2 regions of the Enterococcus rotai genome follow, and region 2 is predicted to be linked to the other one. Evidence: predicted binding sites of a transcription regulator. Region 2 holds the regulator's gene; the other holds the start of a gene.
What was found. The regulator NrdR, encoded in region 2, represses ribonucleotide reductase genes. The targets are predictions, from matches to a motif close to ACACNATATATNGTGT.

Region 1: nrdD (anaerobic ribonucleoside-triphosphate reductase) is a predicted target of NrdR. The motif match lies at 1,921-1,936, and genes of this name have one in related genera.

Annotation. Positions count from the first base shown of each region.
Region 1 is NZ_CP013655.1:185,683-189,677, forward strand. It holds gene ATZ35_RS00845 (ABC transporter permease) at 1-930, opposite strand, end outside; gene ATZ35_RS00850 (ABC transporter ATP-binding protein) at 920-1,687, opposite strand; gene nrdD (anaerobic ribonucleoside-triphosphate reductase) at 1,998-3,995, shown strand, end outside.
Region 2 is NZ_CP013655.1:3,299,720-3,303,714, reverse strand. It holds gene mutM (DNA-formamidopyrimidine glycosylase) at 1-469, shown strand, start outside; gene coaE (dephospho-CoA kinase) at 473-1,066, shown strand; gene nrdR (transcriptional regulator NrdR) at 1,384-1,869, shown strand; gene ATZ35_RS14740 (replication initiation and membrane attachment family protein) at 1,882-3,288, shown strand; gene dnaI (primosomal protein DnaI) at 3,288-3,995, shown strand, end outside.

The DNA of each region.
Region 1 (3,995 bases), 630 kb from region 2:
TAAGGCAATTGCAATAAAAATCGTCACAAACGATAACGTATTGCCACTTCTTCTAACATGTTTTTTGGTGTTACCTAAGGCTAACATGTTTAAGTTTCGATAATAGTTGAACTTATCTTTTCCAAATAGATAGACAACTAGGTTCATTGTATAGTTAAAAAATAAATACGTTCCTACCATACAAATCAACATAATCGCTACTGGTGCAATCAAGAAACCTGCAAAACCAAACGCTGCTTTCATCAAAAAGGTTGCAAAACGAATCACATTATACGATAAAATATAGCCCGTCAGGATAAACACGATCCCTAAAACACTTAAGACAATCTCAAGAACAGACAATTTAGTTGAATTGGCCGCTCTTTTCTTCCTTTTACTAAGTAAATCTGAGACTTGATAGCGATAAATCAACCAGCTACTTCGAAAGGACACCGCCAACAGCATAAAAACAAAAACAATCCCTGTTTGTACCATGGATGGGATCGAAGCATAGAACAGACTTTCTACTTGCAAAAACATGGCTTTGGCCAAAATCATCGAAAATAGTTTAGAAAAAATAACGCCAAGAATCAGACCAGAAACTAGTGAAATCGCGCCCAAAATCAATGTTTCAATAAAAAATAGAAAAGATATTTGTTCTTTGCGCATACCGATTAAGTGATACAAACCAATTTCTTTTCCTCTTTTTAAAAGAAAAAAATGGTTCGCAGCAAACATGAATCCTAAAATCATGACCACGACTAGAATACCACCTAAATTCATCGCACTATCGATATGAATCTCTTGCCCAACTCTATTCGTTAGATTTCTATTATAGGTAATCGCATTAAAGCAATAATAGACAACAACAGCAAATGTCATACTAACAAAATAAACAAGGTAATTAAGAAATTGTCCTTTAAAATTTTTCCAAGACAAATTAAAAATCATTCGCTCGGCCACCTCCGCCAATGGTTGCCTGCATATCAATCACCCGATTGAAAAACTCTTTTCTAGAGCCTTGACGAACTACCTCTGAAAAAAAGACACCATCTTTAATAAACAAAATCCGATTACAGTAACTTGCAGTATAAGGATCATGGGTAACCATCATGATCGTAGCATCGTCTTGTATATTCATATTCGTCATATATTGAAGTAATTCTGCAGCTGATTTAGAATCCAAAGAGCCCGTTGGTTCATCTGCAAAAATAATTTTAGGTTTAGTGATCAGTGCACGTGCTGCTGCTACTCGCTGTTTTTGTCCAACTGAGATTGCATTAGGGAAACTACTTAACAATTGGTCAATCCCTAAAATATCAGCAACATGCGCCAACCGTTGCTCCATTTCAGATAGAGGCATACGATCAACAGCCAATGGCAATAAAATATTATCTTTTACATTTAATGTATCCATTAAATTGAAATTTTGGAAAATAAACCCTAGTTTCTTACGTCGAAAATCGCTGATTTGACCATCGCGCATCTTCAATATATCTTGACCATCTATTCGAACCGTTCCAGTCGTAGGCAACGCAATCGTGGAAATCGTATTGAGTAATGTCGACTTACCAGCACCACTAGGTCCCATGATCCCGACAAACTCTCCTTGTTCTACAGAAAAAGATATATTATTCAAAACTTGGACCTTATTGCTTCGGTACCCATATGATTTACTTAAATGATTTACTTCTAAAATTTTTGTCATAGATTTCGCTCCAGTTTATTCATTATCCTTATTCTACCAATATTTTGCGTAACTGAACATCGTTTCCTCTTACAATTAAGTAATAATAAAAAAAGATTCATCAATCATTTATTTTTCCAAGTCAAAACGTTGTGACAATTTCCACAAACCTTTTAGGGAGTTGTTTTCACAGTTTTTTTCATTTCTCATAAACACTATATGTAGTTATACAAAGGCATTAAAAATTAAATTTCACACTATATATAGTTGAAAGATTCTATGAATTGTTTTATTATAAGGAAGAAATAAATCTATGAGGAGATGTGCAGTAATGATGGATATTAAGCAAGCTAATAATGAAGTGAGTTCTACTGGTTCAGCCTTACATACGATTAAAATCGTTAAAAGAGATGGTCGGCTAGTAGATTTTGATGATCGAAAAATTTATGACGCTTTGATCAAAGCTGAACAAAAAATTCGTGGTTCTTTAGACCCGCTTGCCCATGAACGTATTCAAGAAATCGTTGAAAGAATCGATCAAGAAATTTCAGATCGTTTTGCAGAAGATGTCAAAATTTATGAAATCCAAAATATCGTTGAACATATTTTACTGGCAAAAAATGAATATGAATTGGCAGAAGAATATATCAACTACCGCACTCGTCGAGATTTTGAACGTAGTAAAGCTACAGATATCAATTTTACAATCAGTAAATTAATCAACAAAGACCAATCAGTCGTTAACGAGAATGCCAATAAAGATAGCGATGTTTTCAACACGCAACGTGATTTAACGGCTGGGATCGTTGGAAAGTCAATTGGACTTAAAATGTTGCCTCCTCATGTTGCCAATGCCCATCAAAAAGGTGATATCCACTATCATGACTTAGACTACCATCCATATACACCGATGACCAACTGTTGTTTGATTGACTTTAAAGGAATGTTGAACGATGGATTCAAAATTGGTAATGCTGAAGTTGAGTCACCTAAATCGATCCAAACAGCAACTGCTCAAATCTCACAAATCATAGCCAATGTCGCCTCTAGTCAATATGGCGGTTGTTCTGCTGATCGTGTGGATGAACTATTAGCACCATTTGCTGAATTAAATTATCAAAAACATTTAGTAGATGCTAAAGAATGGATCGATGGTGCTGATCGTCAAGATGCTTATGCTAAAAGTAAAACCCAAAAGGACATTTATGATGCCATGCAAAGCTTAGAATATGAGATCAATACCTTATTCACTTCAAATGGACAGACTCCATTCACTTCTTTGGGATTTGGATTAGGTCTAAATTGGTTTGAACGCGAGATTCAAAAAGCAATTTTACAAATCCGTATCAAAGGTTTAGGTAGTGAACATAGAACAGCAATTTTTCCTAAATTGATTTTCACTTTAAAACGTGGTGTTAATTTAAACGACTCAGACCCAAACTATGACGTGAAACAACTTGCATTAGAATGTGCAACCAAAAGAATGTATCCTGATATTTTAAATTATGATAAATTAGTCGATTTGACAGGTAGTTTCAAAGTCCCAATGGGTTGTCGTTCTTTCTTGCAAGGATGGAAAGATGAAAATGGCGAAGAAATCAATGTCGGCCGTATGAATTTAGGAGTAGTCACTTTAAATCTGCCTAGAATTGCAATGGAAGCACAAGGCAATGTTGGTAGATTCTGGACACTTTTAGCTGAGCGTTTAAATACAATGAAAGATGCTTTAGTATATCGTGTTGAACGTTGTAAAGAAGCAACACCGGCTAATGCACCGATTCTTTATATGTATGGCGCATTTGGCAAACGTTTGTCTCGAAAAGAATCTGTCAATGAATTATTTAAAAACAAACGGGCTACTGTTTCACTAGGCTATATTGGTTTATATGAAGTCGCTTCTGCTTTTTACGGCGGAGACTGGGAAACGAATCCTGAAGCGAAAGACTTTACACTTGCGATCTTAAAAGATTTAAAAGCCCATGCAGATGACTGGGGCAATGAATATGGCTATCATTTTAGTGTCTATTCAACACCAAGTGAAAGCTTAACTGACCGTTTCTGCCGCCTAGATACCGAAAAATTTGGTATCGTCGAAAATATCACAGATAAAGACTATTACACCAACAGTTTCCATTATGATGTACGTAAAAATCCAACACCATTCGAAAAACTAGATTTTGAAAAAGATTATCCACAATATTGCTCTGGCGGTTTCATCCACTATTGCGAATACCCAGTCTTACAACAAAATCCTAAAGCTTTGGAATCTGTTTGGGATTACGCCTATGATCGTGTTGGCTATCTAGGAACTAATACACCGATCGACCAT
Region 2 (3,995 bases):
AGGTGAACAGTATAAAGGTATCTTGGCTTTAGGTCCTGAACCGATTCCTACTCAATTCAAATTAAAGGAATTTCGAATGGGGTTAAAAAAACATCATAAAGCCATCAAACCGTTATTATTAGATCAACGACTAGTTACCGGTTTAGGGAATATTTATGTAGATGAGGCTTTGTGGGAAGCGAGTATTCATCCAGAACAACCCGCTGATTCATTAAAACCTAAAGAGGTTGAAGGGCTGTATTATGCAATCATCGATGTCCTAGGCCGAGCGGTCGAAGCTGGCGGAACAACAATCCGTAGCTACTTAAATGCGCTAGGCGAAGCAGGAACCTTCCAAATTTCACTAAATGTTTATGGCCAAACGGAGAAACCATGTCCACGATGTGCTACACCAATCAAAAAAATCAAAGTTGCACAACGAGGAACCCATTTTTGTCCGAAGTGTCAAACCTTAAAAGTGAGAAACTAAACGATGACTAAGATATTAGGACTGACTGGTGGGATTGCTACAGGGAAAAGTACCGTTGTAAAGGTCTTTAAAGAACTGGGTTTTCCAGTTGTTGATGCTGATGTGATCGCTCGAGAAATTGTTGAAGTGGGCATGCCAGCGTTAGCTAAAATTGTGTCTACGTTTGGAACAGAAATATTGCAGCCAGATGGTTCATTGGACCGTAAAAAATTAGGAGCGCTTGTTTTTTCAGACGAAGAAAAAAGACAAAAACTAAATGCATTACTCTCTCCTTTTTTAAGAGAAGCAATCTTGTCGCAAATTGAAAAGAAAAAAGACCGAGCGTCATTAGTCGTTGTTGATATTCCCTTGCTTTATGAGGGCGGATATGAAAATGACATGGATCAAGTAGCAGTTGTCTATGTTCCAGAAACGATTCAACTGGATCGTTTGATGAAAAGAGATCATCTGACGGAACAAGAAGCGTGGCAACGAATAAACAGTCAATTATCGATCGAACAGAAAAAGCAAAGAGCAGATATCGTATTTGATAATCAAAAAACGATCCAAGAAACTAAGAAATTGGTGGAAAATTGGGTGTTAAAAAATCATTTTTAATTACTCGATCTGTAGTAAGAACTATTTTTCAGATAAATGAAGACAAGGGAGGCAGCGAATGTTAAAGCCGATTTTGTTTTCATTTTTTTGTTACAACTTATTTAGATAAATTGATAAGAGAAATAACCAGCTCAGTGAGAGTCTGATTCATTTTATTTAAAAAACTGTTATTAAATAAACGTTAAACAAATGAAAAAAAATGGTTAAGAAGTAATCGCTAATGTCTGGTTTCTTAAGCATTTCATGTTATAATATAGGAAGTAAACTTAAAATTAACTGTTAAAATAGATATTATTAGATAAAATGAGGTGAATACTATGCGTTGTCCAAGATGTCATCATAATAATTCTCGTGTAATTGATAGTCGTCAAGCTGACGATGGTCGTGCGATCCGTCGTCGTAGAGAGTGTGAAAATTGTAATTACCGTTTTACAACATTTGAACGGATTGAAGCTGCACCATTATTAGTCATTAAGAAAAACGGTGACCGAGAAGAATTCAATAGAGAGAAGATTTTACGCGGGTTGATTCGCTCAGCAGAAAAACGTCCAGTTGCCATGGAACAAATGGAACAAATCGTTGATAATGTTGAAAATCGTGTTCGTAGCTTAGGCGAGAATGAAGTTTCAACGACATTAGTCGGAGAATATGTAATGGAAGATTTAGTCAATCTAGATGAAATTGCCTATATTCGTTTTGCCAGTGTGTACCGTCAATTTAAAGATATGAGTGTGTTCTTAAAAGAATTGCAAGGAATCGTTGATAAAGCAAAGTCTTCAAACGCTGATACAACCAATGAATAAGGAGGTCTTTCCTTGAAAGACAAGTGGAAAGAAGTCCAGCCAAAAAGCATATTTCAAGCAACCATTGCTTATACTTTATCTGACCAAGAACAAACTGTTTTAACGCTTTTATATCAACCGATAATTGGCGCAAAAGCGTTTAGTTTATATTTGACACTGTTATCAGAAGTTACAGAAACAGGTGTTAGTGAATCACTTTTTCATGCAGAGCTGATTACAATGTTGGATATGAGTATCAAAGAAATTCAAACTGCTAGAAAAAAATTAGAAGGTATTGGATTACTAAGTACCTTTGTCAAAGAAGATAGTGAACTAGGGATTTACTTTTTGTATCGTTTAAATCATCCTGAAACGGCCGAACGTTTCTTTAAAGACGAAGTGTTGTCACTGACTCTGTTAAACAGCGTTGGACAAAGAAAGTTGGATAAATTATTTGAGCGATTCAAACCCAAATTTATTAGTTTGACAGGTTTTGAAGAAGTTTCAGCTAGTTTTAAAGATGTCTATCTGTTCAAAGAGGAGCAAATCATTGCACAAAGTGGTCAGCTAGGTCAGCTGGCGCAAGCATTCACTGATCCAAGACCTGTGAAAAAACCAAGTGCAGTCAGTGAAACCTTTGATTGGGCCTATTTTGTTCAAGGAATTGAAAATTTAGGAATCAAACTTCCTGATAATAGTGCTGGTTTTAAGGAAGAGGTCTTTATCTTCCACAATTTATTTGGGATCACAGAATTAGATATGATCGAGTTTTGTTCTAAATCATTTGATTATTATACGAGTAAGATCGACGTCAAAGACTTTGAACGAGCGGTGTATCGTACTTATGATCCTGATAAAAAACAAAAGGCAAGCCAATTCCAAACTAACGAATCAGTGGAATTATCTGCTGCAGATCAGCAAACATATCGTTACAACTCATTAAAAATGAATGGTTTTTCAACACAAGATATTCAAATGATCATGGATAGTGAGAAGAATTTTCCATTGAACTATTTGGAAGCCTTGAAAAATGAACGAGGCGGTTATACTACGCCGCAAGAGCGCTCTTTAGTTAAATACTTAGTGAGTAAATCCGGACTGCCAAATAGTGTGATCAATGTCTTGATCAATTACGTTTATAATATCCAAAAACAACCAACACTAAAAGCGGACTATGTTAATCGAATCGCGAATGAATGGGCACAAAGTGGTATTTTTTCCCCTGAAAAGGCGATTGATCATGTACGTGAGTTAGCCAAAAAAGGCAAAGAACAAAAACAAACGAGACAGCGTTATGGACAAAACAACCGTCCGATTCGTCAGGAAACACTACCAGATTGGGTAGAAAATCCGGTTGAAGAACAAAAGCTATCGAAAGAAGAACAAGCACGATTAGATAAAGAAATTCAAGATTTTCTGAGTAAAGGAGGCGGCAACTAATGGAAGACGTAGGAAAAGAAATGTCAAAAATCATTCAAAACAGAGATATGAACGAGCGCTATAATGAACTGGTCGATGTTGTATTAAAAGATACGGATGTCCAAGAATTTATTCAAGAACATCGCGAGCGATTGACGGATGATGACATCCGTAAAAGCTATTCAAAACTGTATGAATTTGTACAAGAAAAACGTAAATATCAATTGAATGATCCATCAATGATCGCTCCTGGCTATGAGCCGAAATTAACCTTGAATTTTCACTATATCGATGTTACTTATGTACCAACTGAAGCGTTGATTGCCAAGCAAAAAGAAGATGAGATTCGTAAAAGAGTTCGCGCGATGGATATGCCTAAAGATGTACGAGAAGCTAGTTTAAGCCGATTTGATACAGCCTCTCAGGGTCGAGCACAGGCGATGGCTGAAACGATGAAGTTTTTGAATGAATATACTTCTGAACCAAAAGAATTTCACAAAGGACTGTATCTTCAAGGGACATTCGGCGTAGGAAAATCATTCCTATTAGGTGCCATTGCAAATAGTTTAGCGGAACGAGGATTTGTGACGACTATTGTACATTTCCCAACCTTTACAGTTGAAATGAAACAGGCAATCGGTAAAGATATGGTTGGACCAAAGCTAGATGCTGTTAAAAAATCACCCGTGTTGATGATTGATGATTTGGGTGCAGAATCAATGACTTCT